Regions from separate parts of the Flavobacterium arcticum genome, predicted to be linked through region 1. Evidence: riboswitches for the same ligand, from Rfam matches in the RefSeq annotation. Region 1 holds a riboswitch; the other holds the start of a gene.
The links. A riboswitch is a leader RNA that binds a small molecule or an ion and turns the genes downstream of it on or off. The one in region 1 is predicted to bind S-adenosylmethionine.

Region 1 (5,015 bases):
AGTGTCTGATGATATTGTGTTTACACCACGTGCCATAACATCGGGTTTTACACGCATATCATAGGTTGGTCCTATAGAGCTAAAACTCCCATATTCTTCATTTTCATCAACAGCACCTACAGTAAGTACATTAAAAGCATCGGCGGGCACACCTATATTTGGGTTAGCCGAATTTCCTGAATTTCCTCCAGAAGTAACACATATCATACCGCGAGAGAATGCAATATCTGAACCACGGGATATAAAGGATGTTTGTCCATCTATGTCTTCATAAGTATAACTGTAATTAGGATTATCATACAAAAAATAACCTAATGAGGTGTTTATAACATCTACACCAAGGCTGTCGGCGGCTTCGGCGGCTTCTACCCAATAAGATTCTTCTACAGGGTTTTCGCTAGTAGCATCTTCTGTTCTAAAAAGATAATAAAAAGCATCGGGTGCAGTACCTACAAGTTCACCTTCGGTATAACCTCCAATAGCCGAAAGTACTATTGTACCATGAGAATTGGCAGTATAAACATTCTCTGAATCGGTAACAAAATCGTAAGTACCTAATATAAGATTATTATCAAAAAGTCGCTGAAAAGGTTGCGCAGTATCAACTCCAGGAAACCCAGCATCAAGTACAGCTATAGTTATACCTGTACCTGTAAAATCTTGTTGGTGCAGTTGGTCGCCATTAAGCATTGTTATCTGATTAGATGATATCCCATATTCAAAATTTGCTAGAGTTTCTAATGTTTTATTTACAGTACTTGTTTGTGTAGGCTGTAATATTCTCCCTGATGTATTAAGCAATTTATTGGCAAAGTCTATATAATCTACAAATTCAAGATTGATAAGTACATTTATATCCTCTTCAGTACCACGAATGTGTAATGCATTCAGCCATTTAGATTTTGCCATTACAGTTATACCTTCTGCCTCTGTTATAGCAGTAATATATGGCTGATGAAGTGGTATGTCTATTTCATCGAGAACTATACCTTGATTAGTACGTCTGTCGAGTGCTTTTTGCGAAAGCATTTCAAGTGGGTTGGCAAGATAATATTCCGTGTCAGGTTTATCAGTAAAATATACCCAAGCATCTTCTTGAGCCAATATCATATTTGATGATATAAAAGCTAAGAATAGAAAAATATTTTTCATAATCAATCTAATTTTCACAGATTTTAGCAATCTAAAAGCTTTTTAACCTCAAAAATTAACTAAAAGTTATTATTTAATTAAAAATAAATTAAAATTATTATTTTAAATAAAAATTGCGACAAACCCAATTAATACTAGTGTTTTGAGCAATAATACTATTCTTTTTTGTCTTCGTTTTCAAAGATACAAAAAAGATACAACCCTATAATTCTTGTGTATATGCGAAAACATATTATTTTTGCGCGATAAATTTAAGTAAATGATATACCTGATTTTAAGCATTATATGTAGCGTAACTGTAGGAGTTCTTTTCAAAACTGTGAGAAGATACTCTGCATCAGTAATGCAGATTGTTATGTGGAATTATGTATTTGCATTATTACTTTGCTATTTTGTTTTTAACCCTGCACCTCTTTCTATAGATGATGATGCCCCCTGGACCATCTATATTACTTTATCTATACTACTACCTACTATATTTTTGTTTTTGGCAGCCTCTATAAGGCATATGGGCATTGTAAAAACCGATGCTGCTCAGCGACTTTCGCTCATTATACCCATATTAGCTGCATACTTTATATTTAGAGAAGGTTTTAATGTTTTAAAAATAATAGGACTCATTATAGCTTTTCCCGCTATTCTGCTAATATTAAATAAAAGTGACAAACAAGGTAATAAAAAGTGGATATTTCCTGCCGTTGTACTTATTGGTTTTGGTATAGTAGATATACTATTTAAACAAATAGCACTTTATACAAAAGTATCTTACACTACATCTTTATTCATCATTTTTTGCGGAGCACTTATAATATCTATATTATTGGTTATTAATGATGTAATGACATGCAAAACTAAAGTATTGACTAAAAATATATTATTTGGTGCTTTGATAGGGCTATTCAACTTTGGAAACATACTTTTTTACCTTAAAGCTCATCGTGTATTTGCTGAAAATCCATCAACTGTTTTTGCTAGTATGAACATTGGGGTAATTGTTTTAGGCAGTTTTGCCGGTGTATTTCTTTTTAAAGAAAAGATATCTATTTTAAATTATGCAGGTATATTTTTAGCTCTTGCAGCTATACTATTCATCACGCTATCACAAGTATATTAGATTTTAATGTGTTGAAAATCATTATTTTGTAATTTTATGTAAAATAATTTTGGAATTACAGATGTTTCTGCTTTACCTTTGCTGCAAGTTCTTTTAGAAAATTATTCTTATCCAGAAAGACCGAGGGAATTGACCCAATGAAGTCTTGGCAACCTGTTCAGAAATGAATAAGGTGCCACATTCAACCCAAGTATATTTGGGAAAGATAAGTTTAGAAATTAGTACATAATACTTCAAAAATATTATATGCCTTTCTGACTTATCGGGAAGGCATTTTTTATTATATGTACTTTCCGATAATGGATTTGGATAGTTTTTTATAAAACTAAACAATGTTTAATTAAATTTTCTAAATCAAAACAAAATGAAAGAACAAACTCAAATTTTGCACAGCATTCCCGTAGATGAATTAACCGGAAGTATCTCAGTGCCCATTTATCAAACATCAACATTTGTGCAAGAAGCACCAGGAGTGAATAAAGGCTACGATTATTCACGCAGTAACAACCCAACTCGTAAAGCTCTTGAAGACACTATAGCAAAACTTGAAAACGGTACTAGCGGTTATGCTTTTGCTAGTGGTCTTGCAGCTATTGATGCTGTAGTTAAACTACTAAAAACAGGTGACGAAATTATTGCAGTAGATGATATTTATGGTGGAGCATTCAGGCTATTTACCCATGTGTATGAAAAATTTGGTATCAGTATTAACTATGTCGATTCTACTAACTCTGATAATATTGCCAAGGTGGTTACATCAAAAACAAAATTGATATGGATAGAATCTCCCACTAACCCTACCCTTAAAATATCTGATATTATTGCCATTGCAGCTATTGCCAAAAAGAATGATATCCTGCTGTGTGTAGATAACACATTTGCATCACCTGTATCTCAAAAACCTATTGACCTAGGTGCTGATATTGTAATACATAGTGCTACAAAATATATTTCAGGGCATAGCGACCTTATAGCGGGGCTTGTAATTACTGCTACTCAAGAGCTAGGCGATAAAATAAAATTTATTCAAAATGCATCTGGTGCTATACTCGGTCCTTTTGATAGTTGGCTTGCCTTGCGAGGTATAGAAACACTTTCACTACGTATTAGACAACACGCTGAAAATGCTCAAAAAATCGCTGAATTTTTAATACAAGAAAAATTAATTAAGAATGTTTACTACCCAGGATTACCCTCTCACCACAACCACGATATCGCTAAAAAACAACAAAAATATTTTGGGGGTATTGTAACGTTCGATCTTGTTATAGACGATAAAGAATTGGCTACGGCAATAGTTACCAATACAAAGTTATTTAAACTAGCTGAGAGTTTAGGCGGTGTAAAAAGCTTGTGTTGCTTACCTTGCGAAATGACACATAAATCTATCCCTGCTGAAAAAAGATACAGATCAGGAGTTACCGATAGTCTTATCCGATTATCCGTAGGGCTTGAGGATGCTGATGATTTGATTGCTGATATCAAACAGGCTATTGAAATAGCCGTAAAACAAACCGCCGAAATAATTGCTAAATAAAAAGAAATGTCAGAAAAGAAATTAACAATAGGATTATTCGGTTTCGGATGCGTAGGGTTTGGTTTATATGAAGTATTACATAAAACAGCAGGTTTAAAAGCTAATATTAAGAAGATTTGTATAAAAAATAAAGACAAGAAAAGAGAAATAGAAGCACAACACTTTACATATGATAAAAACGACATTTTAAATGATGACGAAATAAATGTAGTAGTTGAATTGATTGACGATGCTGATGCGGCATTCGAAATTGTATCGGCTGCATTAAAAAAAGGTAAAGCAGTAGTATCGGCAAATAAAAAAATGATAGCCGAACACTTTACAGAGTTACTCGAACTACAAAAAGAATACGGTGCTCCGTTACTGTATGAGGCAGCAGCCTGTGCCAGTATGCCCATTATACGTAATTTGGAAGAGTATTATGATAACGACCTTTTGGAGTCGATAGAAGGTATTGTAAACGGCTCTACCAATTATATTCTTACCAAAACGCTGGAAGAAAACTTATCTTATGAAGAAGCTTTGAAACAGGCTCAAGAAAAAGGCTTTGCAGAAAGTAATCCGTTGCTTGATGTAGGCGGATTTGATGCCAAATACAAGCTACTCATTTTATTGGCTCATTCCTTTGGTTATATAGCACAACCAGATGATATTTTTAACATAGGTATTGACAATATTGGAGAACTAGAACTTAGATATGCCAAAGAAAAAGGACTGAAAATAAAGTTGGTTGCACACGCTTTTAAGGAAGAAGACGGAAGCTTATCGGCTTTTGTAATACCAAAGTTTGTAAGTACCGAAGACCGCTTGTATCATGTAGATGATGTATTTAATGGTATTATTACCAAAACTAGTTTTGCTGATACACATTTCTTTGTGGGGCGTGGTGCGGGAGCTTATCCTACAGCGTCGGCAGTACTTTCAGATATTTCGGCTTTGGGGTATGATTATAAATATGAGTACAAAAAAATATACCAAAAAGAGAATCTTGTTTTATTAGATGATGTATTACTAAAAGTATTGGTGCGTCATCAAAAAGAAGATACTCTGTTATTGAAAGAGCAATTTGTTTCTATAGAAGAAGCTTACACTAATAACGACTCAGGGTATATAACAGGAAATATATTTTTAAAAAATATAAAAGATTTATATATAGATTATAACAGTAGATTATCTTTTGTATTACTTGAAGTGTTATTTAATAAAGAAAAA
Region 2 (5,015 bases), 1.4 Mb from region 1:
TTATAATCTATTTTAGTATTGGCATTAAGCAGATTACCCGCTACAGTTACAGCCCGCGAAGCATCATTTACATGCACTACAGTTTCCCTGTATTCGGGGGCTATTTTTACAGCGGTATGTGCTCGCGAGGTAGTTGCCCCACCTATCATGATAGGGATACTGATGTTTAGTTTATCCATCTCTTTCGCGAGATATACCATTTCATCAAGCGACGGAGTTATTAAACCACTAAGTCCTATAATATCTACTTGCTCTTTTATAGCAGTTTCAATAATTTTTTCAGGCGGAACCATCACACCCAAATCTATAATCTCGAAATTATTACACGCTAATACTACTGCTACTATATTTTTACCAATATCATGCACATCGCCTTTTACAGTTGCCATCAATACCTTACCTGCACTAGAAGAACGTCCATCTTTTTCTGCTTCAATAAATGGTAAAAGATATGCCACTGCTTTTTTCATTACCCGTGCCGACTTAACCACTTGTGGCAAAAACATTTTTCCGCTACCAAAAAGGTCGCCCACTACATTCATACCTGCCATAAGATTTATCTCGATAACTTCAATAGGTTTTGCTGCTTGTTGCCTTGCTTCCTCTATATCTTGTACTATAAATTCATCAATACCTTTTACCAGTGCATGGGTAAGTCTTTCCTGTATGGGTAGCGAGCGCCACTCTTGTGCTTGTTTTTCATTTACCCGCACATTGCCTTTTAGGTTTTCGGCTAATACTAAAAGTCTTTCGGTAGCATCATCACACCTATCGAGCAGCACATCTTCTACATGCTGTAATAACTCTTTGTCAATAGCATCATATACCTCAAGCATTTCGGGGTTTACAATTCCCATATCCATTCCGTTTTGTATGGCATGGTATAAAAATGCCGAGTGCATTGCTTCCCTCACTCTATCGTTACCTCGAAAAGAAAAAGACACATTACTAACCCCACCACTCACATGGGCATAAGGCAGGTTTTCTCGTATCCATTTTGTAGCCTGAAAGAAATCTAAAGCATTTTTACGATGCTCCTCCATTCCTGTAGCAACGGGAAAAATATTCGGATCAAAAATAATATCCTGTGGCGGAAACCCCACTTTATCAACCAAAATATCATAACTGCGTTTACAAATATCAATACGCCTTTGGTAGGTATCTGCCTGACCAACTTCGTCAAAAGCCATAACGATAACGGCTGCACCATAGCGTTTTACTTTTTTAGCATGACTGATAAAAAGCTCCTCACCTTCTTTCAGGCTGATGGAATTTACTACGCTTTTGCCTTGTGTAACTTTTAGTCCTGCCTCTATAATTTCCCATTTAGAGCTATCAATCATTACAGGTACACGGGCAATATCAGGTTCGGCTGCTATCAGGTTCAGGAAGGTTGTCATGGCATGAACGCCATCGAGCATTCCTTCATCCATATTGATATCAATAATCTGTGCACCGCCCTCTACCTGAGCGCGGGCAACATCCAGCGCTTCCTCATATTTCTCCTCTTTTATCAGTCGCAAAAACTTACGAGACCCCGTAACATTAGTGCGCTCCCCTACATTAATAAAGTTACTTTCAGGTGTTACTACTAAGGGCTCAAGCCCTGATAATTGTAAATATTTATCTTTCGCTGCCATTATACTACAAATTCTTTTCGTGGTTTATAATTTTGAGCAACTTCCGCTATCAGCCTGATATGCTCTGGCGTAGTACCGCAACAACCACCTATAATATTTACCAAATTATCATCTAAATACTCTTTTATGAGTTGTTGCATTTCCTCGGGAGTTTGGTCATATTCACCAAAGGCATTAGGCAATCCCGCATTGGGGTGTGCCGATATATTTAGTGTAGTATTGTGTGCCAGTCGTTTTAAATACGGTTTCAATTGGTCAGCACCTAAAGCGCAATTAAAACCAATACTTAACAACGGGATATGCGAAATAGAAATAAGAAAAGCTTCTACCGTCTGCCCCGAAAGCGTACGCCCCGAAGCATCGGTTATTGTACCGCTTACCATAATTGGAATATCGACATCCAACTCCTCTTTAACCTCTTCGATTGCAAAAAGGGCTGCTTTGGCATTTAGGGTGTCGAATATGGTTTCTACCAAGAGTATATCTACACCGCCTTCTATTAAAGCTTTAGTTTGTTCTTTATAGGCGACAACCAGTTCATCAAAAGTTATAGCACGAAAGCCCGGGTCGTTAACATCAGGACTCATACTGGCGGTACGATTAGTAGGCCCTATTGAGCCTGCTACAAATCGGGGTTTATTTGGGTTGGCTTGTGTAAATTCATCGGCTGCTTCGCGTGCCAGTCGCGCCGATTCATAATTGAGTTCGTAAACCAAATGTTCCATGTGATAATCTGCCATACCAATGGTGGTACTGCTAAAGGTATTGGTTTCCACAATATCGGCTCCCGCTTCAAAATAGTTGCGGTGTACTTCTTTTATAGCTTCGGGTTGCGTAAGCGATAGTAAATCGTTGTTACCTTGTAATGAATGCGGGAAATCGGCAAAGCGCTCTCCCCTGAAATCTTCTTCGCTAAATTTATAGCGCTGCAACATGGTACCCATTGCTCCGTCGAGAACGAGTATTCTGTTTTTTAATGCTTGGTGTATTTTTGACATTCTTTTTAGTTATAATGTTTACTAAAAATATGTCATCAAAAAAGGGAGTGAGAATATTGCGATAAGCAATATTACGTGTGTTATCTATCCGCATTACTGTGGTAGAATTTAGCACCTTCTTTAAAAGTTAAAGGGTTGCTAAGGCTTCATCGGGTCTATTCCCTCTGCCTTTCGTGATAACATATCAGTCTGTGTAAGAACAGAGCAAAGTAAGGAAATAAATTTTTATGACGCAAATTTGTTTTAAATTCATGCTTTAACTTTTACGATAAGAATTTTAGAGTTATAGACATAAACAATAACTGATTAGATATAAATCCACTTTGCCTTTTATTTCAATCTTGATTTAATTAAGTATTAGTTATTAACAATTTTCTCATAATTGTTAACGCTAAATAGATATTTATTACATCCATTAAACTTCTAAAACATCTTATTATCACTGATAAACAAAGAGAAAACAGCTATCAAAAAAATAAAAACAACATCAAACAACATCAAACAACATCAAACAAACTTTACTTAAACTCTATTTACATATTATACATGTTGTTTTTTAATTCATTTTTTTGTTTATATTTGTCTCAATGTATAGAACACTGAAAAAAGTGAAACAAGAGGTTATTTAATTTTTTTGAATTAAAAATAAATTTTTACTAATAAAAATCTCAGCACATTATGGATACTAAAGAAGATTTGATCAGAAAAAGGCATGAGCTTTTAAAACGAGCCGAATTAATATCATTAGTCTTACAAGCAGAGTACGGTGAGGTAGTTGATAGTAAACCTAATGTTATATTTGATTCTTCAATAAATGGCGTTTTTCCAATGAAGGGAGGTACAGTTAAGCAAATATTATGGTTGTTCGAAAATGTTTTTAGCAAATCTGTAAAATTAAAAGAAGTTGTTGAAAAACTAGAAGAATATAAAGGCGAAAACATAAAAATAGATAATCTTGTGAGGCGCATGAGAACAGATAAAAAGCTTGTTATGGTTAAATATGAAAATAAGCAAATCTTAAGTTGGTGGGGGAAGCCTGAATGGATTAATGGAAATGATTTTGATAAGGAATATAAATCTGACGATGCTCCTGAAACAGATATTAAGGAAGTAGTTGGATCTTAATGAAAATAAAAAAAGCACATCATTTAGAAGTGCTTAGATTACACGAGTGGTCAAAGTTGGTCTCATTTGCCATACTTAGATGAGGTGTAAGAAACCTCAACACTCAGCTTTTATTGCAAGACCCCACATTAGAGGGCAATATTGACGGGGTTTCTCATTAGAACTATGCAAATTGCAAAACCGTCTCTTAAAGAAGGGGAAGTTCGCGCTTCCCTTTTTTCATTTTACAAATATATAAAACTATTTTTAATATAATCCTCGATAACAAAATCCCGAGAATTAAAACAAAAAAACTTATATTTTTTTTTGCAAACGCAACTAAGTTATTATCAACGTAAACTATACAAATTCCCTCTGCTTCTCCGCTATTTTAATTACCGCATTATAGAGTTGCTCTGCTACTACTGTTTTATTCCCTTTAGTAGTAAGATATTCATACTCTAGTCCACGACTTTCGGCAAGGAATTGTACTGCTTTACCAAAGTTCTCAGGACGATTGGCTAACTTCTCGTTTATAGATAGTACACTAAAACCACTACGGATCAGGTCGAGGTAATCATTTGGCAGGCTATCGCTTGCAGTAGCATCTATAGCAATAAGGTTTTCTGTACCATAAGCATATACAAAATTGAGAACATCATCCATTTTAAACGGTATCCCAAACTGAATAAAATTGGCTTCCCATGAGTAGTTTACGCCTTCCTTCTCATAGAAAGCCACAGTTGAGTTAGTTATTATAGGGAATCGTATATCGAGTTTTTCGTCAAGTATAAGGTTTTTCCTGTTCTTTACCACCTTATTAATCAAGGCACTCCCAATATTACCTATACCAAAGAGTACTATATTTATTCTGTTATTCATGATAATCTTTTTTAAACATTAAAAGGAAACTGCCTTTGGCTGACCCAAAGGCAGCTCTCCTAAACAAACAAACAAAAACAACTTATAATCCAACTTACTTATCAGCTGTATGCGAATTCTTTAAACAATATTAAGTTTACGGGTGTATTGTTAACCAATGTATTATAAACAGGACTACGCAACTGCACCTCTGCAAGCCATTTTTGTAATACCTCTACAGGTACTGCCGCCGCTGGCTTGAGCTTTATTTCTATACTCCCAAAACCAGGTTTAACATTGGTAGCATCATCTTGTTGATTTAAACTCCCCGTAATTTCTATCTGTAATGAGCTTAATAATATGCCCTGCTCTTGTGCTACAAGTTGCCCCAAGGCATTAATGCAGCCAGCAA

Region 2: linked by a shared signal. The riboswitch ahead of DVK85_RS03270 (homocysteine S-methyltransferase family protein) and the one ahead of DVK85_RS10105 (trans-sulfuration enzyme family protein) in region 1 are both predicted to bind S-adenosylmethionine.

Annotation. Positions count from the first base shown of each region.
Region 1 is NZ_CP031188.1:2,244,200-2,249,214, reverse strand. It holds gene DVK85_RS10115 (S8 family serine peptidase) at 1-1,152, opposite strand, end outside; gene DVK85_RS10110 (DMT family transporter) at 1,412-2,266, shown strand; SAM riboswitch class I at 2,371-2,478, shown strand; gene DVK85_RS10105 (trans-sulfuration enzyme family protein) at 2,631-3,803, shown strand; gene DVK85_RS10100 (homoserine dehydrogenase) at 3,810-5,015, shown strand, end outside.
Region 2 is NZ_CP031188.1:704,891-709,905, forward strand. It holds gene metH (methionine synthase) at 1-1,640, opposite strand, end outside; gene DVK85_RS03270 (homocysteine S-methyltransferase family protein) at 1,640-2,638, opposite strand; SAM riboswitch class I at 2,716-2,821, opposite strand; gene DVK85_RS03275 (hypothetical protein) at 3,317-3,763, shown strand; gene DVK85_RS03280 (hypothetical protein) at 4,103-4,624, opposite strand; gene DVK85_RS03285 (OsmC family protein) at 4,726-5,015, opposite strand, start outside.